Regions from separate parts of the Streptomyces sp. NBC_01537 genome, predicted to be linked through region 2. Evidence: riboswitches for the same ligand, from Rfam matches in the RefSeq annotation. Region 2 holds a riboswitch; the other holds the start of a gene.
The links. Region 2 has a riboswitch for cobalamin ahead of OG607_RS36140 (cobalamin biosynthesis protein). Riboswitches for the same ligand answer to the same signal wherever they lie in the genome.
Positions count from the first base shown of each region.

Region 1: it holds a riboswitch for cobalamin, as region 2 does, so the genes downstream of both, OG607_RS15195 (ribonucleoside-diphosphate reductase subunit alpha) here and OG607_RS36140 (cobalamin biosynthesis protein) in region 2, are expected to answer to the same signal.

Region 1 covers NZ_CP109392.1:3,346,059-3,349,461, forward strand. Annotated here, with positions in the region: gene OG607_RS15180 (helix-turn-helix domain-containing protein) at 1-575, opposite strand, end outside; gene OG607_RS15185 (hypothetical protein) at 668-826, shown strand; gene OG607_RS15190 (GNAT family N-acetyltransferase) at 879-1,385, shown strand; cobalamin riboswitch at 1,433-1,569, shown strand; gene OG607_RS15195 (ribonucleoside-diphosphate reductase subunit alpha) at 1,695-3,403, shown strand, end outside.
Region 2 covers NZ_CP109392.1:7,873,909-7,877,311, forward strand. Annotated here, with positions in the region: gene OG607_RS36135 (cobyric acid synthase) at 1-119, opposite strand, end outside; gene OG607_RS36140 (cobalamin biosynthesis protein) at 116-1,183, opposite strand; cobalamin riboswitch at 1,287-1,414, opposite strand; gene OG607_RS36145 (hypothetical protein) at 1,581-1,778, opposite strand; gene OG607_RS36150 (anion permease) at 1,792-3,036, opposite strand; gene OG607_RS36155 (NAD(P)/FAD-dependent oxidoreductase) at 3,329-3,403, opposite strand, start outside.

The sequences.
Region 1 (3,403 bases), 4.5 Mb from region 2:
GGCACGACCATCCGTCGGGCGATCGCGCTGGCGACGGCGCTGCCCTGCTCCTTGCGTACGAGGTGCAGGCAGGCGTCGATTCCGGCGGCAGTGCCGGCCGAGGTGATCACCGGGTCCTCGTCCACGTAGAGCACATCGGGCTCGATCCGCGCGAGCGGAAACCTCCGCGCGAGCGCATCCGTGTGCCGCCAGTGCGTCGTGCACCCGCGCCCGTCGAGCAGTCCGGCGGCGCCGAGCACAAAGGCCCCGGAGCAGACGCTGAGCACCCGCGCGCCACGCTCGACCGCGTCGCGCAGGGCGAGCAGCAGATCAGCCGGATACGTCTCCTGCTCCGGCAGGTTGCAGCCGGCGGGAATGGCGATGAGATCGGCTTCGGCGAGCCGGTCCAGCCGGTACGGGGTGTCGATGGTGAAGCCGCCGTGCACCTGGACCGGCGACCGCTCGGCGGCGACCACGGCGAAGTCGTACACCGGCAGGCCCTGTTCGCTCCGGTCGACCCCGAAGACCTCGCATACCACGCCGAACTCGAAGGGGTGGACCCCGTCCAGGAGCACGACAGCGACGTTTTTCAGCATGGGTCCAGTGTCACACAGGCGTGGCAGGAATTCGAGGTAGTACGGCAGTCCTGCCACTCCCATCCCCGGGCCGGGAGGAGCACATTGGATGCATGAACACATACCTCGCCTTCGCAGCCGTCATCGCCTTCTTCCTCGTCATCGCCGCCCCCGTCCTCGTGGGCCTGGCCCACGAGCGCCGCATCGACCGCCAGCTGCGCGCGGCCCGCGCCGCCGAGGCCGCCCGCGACGAGTGGGTCATCGCGGCCTGACCCAGGACCTGTCCGGTCTCCGGGTGCCGGACCCCTGCGTCAGACTGGCCCGATGGACATCACCATCCGCCACGCACGGCCCGATGAACTCACGGCCGTCGGAGAGATCACCGCACGGGCCTACGCGGCCGTGCTCCCCGAGGGCGACAGCTACCTCGAGGAGCTGCGCAATGCCCGGCACCGCGCCGAGCACACCGAACTGCTGGTCGCCGTGGACACGGCGGACGGCGGCGGCGATGTGCTCGGCAGTGTCGCGTTCGTGCCCCACGGCTCGGCCTATACGGAGGTGGCCCGGGACGGCGAGGGCGAGTTCCGGATGCTGGCCGTGAACCCGGCGCACCAGGGCCGGGGCGCGGCCGACGCGTTGGTGCGGGCGTGCGTGAACCGGGCTCGGGAGCTCGGTATGTCCCGGATCGTCATATCGACCGGCCCGCGCATGCACACCGCCCACCGGCTCTACGAACGCCTCGGCTTCGCCCGCCTGCCCGAGCGGGACTGGACCCCGGTGCCGGGCATTCATCTGCGCTGCTATTCCCTGGAGCTCGTCACGGATCTGTGAGCTCGGCAACACGCCGGACACAACATCTGGGGGTGCCTCCGAAGGGCACCACTAGATGTATGCTCAGCAGCGCTGCCACCGCAGGGGAATCCGGTGAGAATCCGGAGCTGCCCCGCAACGGTGAGCGGGCTGCGTTCCTGCGTGCCCGCAAGTCCGGCCGCCTGCCGGCAGCGCACCCGAGAACCCACTCCCGGGTGCCGTCATGTCCGGGCCTCGCGGATTGGGCCGGTGGACGCGCCGCGGCATGCCCTGCTGCCCGTGTGCGCTCACCTTCCCTCGTGCGGCCGCCGTACGAGGGAGAGAGCACACGTGACCATCGCGCCCGCCGCACCGCCTGCCGCAGCAGAAGTCCCTTCTGTGGGAACCGCCCTGCTGCGCATCCTGACGGAGCTCACCGCCGACCTCCCCGACACCGACCCCGGCCGGGTCGCCGCCGCCGTGCTGCGCGGCCGCAGCGCCGTCGCCGACGAGGCCGAGCTGCGCATGCTGGCCATCGAGTCCGCCGCCGGGCTCATCTCCGAGGACCCGCAGTACTCCCGGCTCGCCGCGCGCCTGCTCACCCGCGCCATCGCCGACGAGGCGGCCGGACAGGGCGTCACCTCCTTCACCACCTCCATCGCGGTCGGCCACCGCGAGGGTCTGATCGCCGACGGCACCGCCGAATTCGTGCATGCGCATGCGGCCCGCCTGAACGCGCTGATCGACCCGACCGCGGACGACCTGTTCGGCTATTTCGGCCTGCGCACGCTGCACAGCCGCTACCTGCTGCGCCACCCCATCACCCGCCAGGTCATCGAGACCCCGCAGCACTTCCTCCTGCGCGTCGCCTCCGGCCTCGCCGAGGACCACAGCGCCCGCGCCGCCGACGAAGTCGCCGCTCTCTACGCCCTGATGAGCCGCCTGGATTACCTCCCCAGTTCCCCGACGCTCTTCAACTCCGGCACCCGGCACCCCCAGATGTCGTCCTGCTACCTCCTGGACTCCCCCCTCGACGAGCTGGACTCCATCTACGACCGCTACCACCAGGTCGCCCGCCTCTCCAAGCACGCCGGCGGCATCGGCCTCTCGTACAGCCGCATCCGCTCCCGCGGCTCCCTCATCCGGGGCACCAACGGCCACTCCAACGGCATCGTCCCGTTCCTGAAGACCCTGGACGCCTCGGTCGCCGCCGTGAACCAGGGCGGCCGGCGCAAGGGCGCCGCCGCGGTCTACCTGGAGACGTGGCACTCCGACATCGAGGAGTTCCTGGAACTGCGCGACAACACCGGTGAGGACGCCCGGCGTACGCACAACCTCAACCTCGCGCACTGGATCCCCGACGAGTTCATGCGCCGGGTCGACACCGACGGCCAGTGGTCGCTGTTCTCCCCCTCCGACGTCCCCGAGCTGGTCGACCTGTGGGGCGATGAGTTCGACGCGGCGTACCGCAAGGCCGAGGCGGCCGGACTCGCCCAGAAGACCATGCCCGCCCGGGACCTGTACGGCCGGATGATGCGCACCCTCGCGCAGACCGGCCAGGGCTGGATGACCTTCAAGGACGCCTCCAACCGCACCGCCAACCAGACCGCCGAGCCGGGCCACACGGTCCACTCCTCCAACCTGTGCACCGAGATCCTGGAGGTGACGGACGACGGGGAGACCGCCGTCTGCAACCTCGGCTCGGTCAACCTGGGCGCCTTCGTGGTGGGCGAGGGCGCCGACGGAGACATCGACTGGGAGCGCCTGGACGCCACCGTCCGTACCGCCGTGACCTTCCTGGACCGGGTCGTCGACATCAACTTCTACCCGACCGAGCAGGCCGGCCGCTCCAACTCCCGCTGGCGCCCCGTCGGCCTGGGCGCGATGGGCCTGCAGGACGTCTTCTTCAAGCTGCGGCTGCCCTTCGACTCCGCCGAGGCGAAGGCCCTGTCCACCAAGCTCGCCGAGCGCATCATGCTCACCGCCTACGAGGCCTCGGCGGACCTCGCCGAGCGCAACGGCCCCCTCCCCGCCTGGGAGAAGACCCGCACGGCACAGGG
Region 2 (3,403 bases):
TGCGCCTTGAACGGCGCGACGGAGACGCCCTGACGGGTGAGCCACCGGCAGATGCCTGCGGTTACGACGCTCTTGCCGGCGTCGGAGGTGGTCCCAGCAACGAGAAGAGCCCCGCTCATGAGCGACCTCGCCAATCAGCCCGTCCGGCGTTTGAGGACCGGGGTCTGGGGCGGAGCCCCAGCGGGGTCCGGGGCGGAGCCCCGGTTTCGGGAAGGGGCGGGGTGGGGGACAGAACGCCCCACGCCAGCCGCCCACCCACCGCAGCCGCCAACGCGAGCGCGCTCACGCGCCACGAAAGCCGCACCGCCCGCTCTATATCGCGCACCTCAACCGCCCGGTTGCCCCCACCGAGCACGGGCCGGTGCTCAACCCGCCCCCCATACGCCAGCGTCCCGCCCAGCCGCACGCCCAACGCCCCCGCGAACGACGACTCGACCGGCCCCGCGTTGGGGCTCGGGTGCTTCGCACCGTCCGTACGCCAGGCCCGCCACGCCCCCCGGCGGTCCGGCCCGGCGAGCACCGTCAGCGCGGCCGTCAGCCGCGCACCCGGCCACCCGGCCACGTCGTCCAGCCGGGCCGAGGCCCACCCGAACCGCCGGAAGCGCGGCGACCGGTGCCCGACCATCGCGTCCAGCGTGTTGACGGCCCGGAAACCGACCAGCCCCGGTACGCCGGCCACGGCGCCCCATACGAGCGCGCCCACGACGGCGTCGGACGTGTTCTCGGCCACCGACTCCACCACCGCCCGCGCGATCTCCCGCTCGTCCAGAGCCTTCGGGTCCCGTCCGCAAAGATGCGGCAGCCGTTCCCGCGCCGCGGCCAGGTCCCCGGCCTCCAGCGCCGCGCCCACCGTCCGGGCCTCGCGCCGCAGCGAAGTGCCGCCGAGCACCGCCCAGGTGGCGGCCGCGGTGAGCCCGGCGGACGCGGTGGGGGAGGAGCGTACGGCCCGTGCGCCGAGCACGGCGGCGCCCACCGCGCCGCCCGCGCACAGCGCGGTGTAGAGCGCGCCCCGGCCCCGGCTGTCACGCCAGAGCCGCTGTTCCAGCAGCCCGGCGGCCCGTCCGAAAGCGGCGACGGGGTGCCCGCGCCGGGGGTCGGCGAACGTGAGGTCGGCCAGCCAGCCAAGTGCCGCGCCACAGGCGAAGACACCGGCGCCGACCGGCGCGATGCGATCCGCTGCCATGGGATCAGCCCGCCGTGGCGGGGTCGTGCGAACGGCGGCTGCCGCGCATGGCTGATGTCCTCACTCAGGGTCCGCGCCCTGGTTCGACTGTGACCGGTGGCGAGAGTCTCCTGGCTCCCGGATCGGCACACCTCCGGCCTTCCAGCCCGCGTACGGGCCGTGGCCGAGTGCGGAGGTGCACTCCCCGGTGACAGTGGCGGGACCGCGCCGGATTCACACCGGACTTCCTCTCCTGCCGCCGCTTGGCATCCGCAACTCCACCACGTGCGCCAATGCCCGTCAACTCACCCTTGACCTGCAAAGGAAGATGTGTGAATCCACACACGAGCGCACAAACGAGCGGGGCACGGACCAGGTCCGTGCCCCGCTCGTACAGGTGCCGTACTGCCGTACTGCGTCAGCTCACGATCAGGAAGATCCCGTACGCCACTGCCGCCGCGCACAGCGCGAAGGCGGCGTATGCGCCCGTACGGGCCACCGTCGCGCCCTCCTTGGCGAGGCCGACGATGCCCAGGGAGAAGAGGCCGACAAGGCCGACGGTGACGGCGAGGCTGACTCCGAAGACGGAGCCGAGGGCTGCCCAGTCGATGCTCATGATGCTGCTGTCCTTAGAGGGTGGTGGTCTGGGCGGCGGGCGCGGCCGGTGTCGTCGGCGCCGCGACCGGGGCCGGGATGGTGGCTGTCAGCGGGCCGGCCGGCGGCGGAGTGACGGCGGCGATGGCGGTGGTGACGACGCCGGGCGCCTCCGCCTCCACCTCGTTGACGTTGGTGTGGTCGACCGGCTTGCGCCGCGCCGCGACCCAGATGGTCGCGCAGGCGGCGGCCGCCAGGGCCGCGACGACGCCGACGCCCCAGTCGCCCTGGTCGGCCAGCAGCGCGGCGCCGGCGGCGGCGAGGCCGGCGGCCGGCAGCGTCAGCGCCCAGGCGACGAGCATGCGGCCGGCGGTGCTCCAGCGGATGACGCCGCCCTTGCGGCCGAGACCGGCGCCCATGACGGAGCCGGAGACGACGTGCGTCGTGGAGAGCGAGAAGCCGAGGTGGGAGGAGGCGAGGATCACCGTCGCGGCGCCCGTCTGGGCGGCGAAGCCCTGCGGGGGCTGGATGTCGGTGATGCCCTTGCCCATGGTGCGGATGATCCGCCAGCCGCCGATGAAGGTGCCGAGCGCGATGGCGAGACCGGCCGAGACGATGACCCACAGCGGCGGGTCGGCGTCGGGGGCGATGACCTTGCCGGTGACGAGGGCGAGGGTGATCACGCCCATGGTCTTCTGCGCGTCGTTCGTGCCGTGCGCCAGCGAGACCAGGCCGGCCGAGGCGATCTGGCCGGCGCGGTAGCCCTTGGCGGTGGCCTTGGGGTCGGCGTCGCGGCCGATCCGGTAGGTGAGGCGGGTCGCCAGCAGGGCGGCGATACCGGCGACGACCGGGGCCGCGATGGCCGGGATGAGCACCTTCTCGGCGACCGCGTCGCCGTTGACCCCGGACAGGCCGACGGAGGCGATGGTGGCGCCGATCAGACCACCCATCAGGGCGTGCGAGGAACTGGAGGGCAGACCGAGGTACCAGGTCACCAGGTTCCACAGGATCGCGCCGACCAGACCGGCGAAGATCACTTCCGGCTGGACGCCGGCGCTCTCGTCGATGATGCCCTTGGAGATGGTCAGGGCGACCTCGACGGAGATGAAGGCACCGACAAGATTGAGGCCGGCGGACATGGCCACCGCCGTCTTGGGCTTGAGCGCGCCAGTGGAGATGGTGGTTGCCATCGCATTGGCGGTGTCGTGGAAACCGTTCGTGAAGTCGAACACGAGAGCGGTAACGATCACGATTCCGATCAGGAGCGTGATGTGTTCCATTTACCCAGGCAATCGTTCGATCGGACAGTGGCGGTGGCGACCGTACGTAATCCGGGTGAACGGAAGGTTAACTAGGGGCGGCTGGGTGGTGGCGGGTCTCTATGAGGCCGCGCGGAGGCCCTGTCAGAGCACTAGGGCCTGTCTTGTGGATCTCCGCGGCGTCGCGCGCCCTGGCACGCACGCTCGCGGCGTTGTCGTCGGTCAACGACGCTCCGCGTCGCTTCCCTCCTCCGCCTTGCGATCGCACGCACCAGACCCCGCTCCTTCCCCACGGAGATCCACAAGACAGGCCCTAGTGCCGCCCCGACACCCGGTCCGCGAGCTGCGCCACCCGGTCCGTCTCCGCGCTGCGTCCGGCCAGCTCACG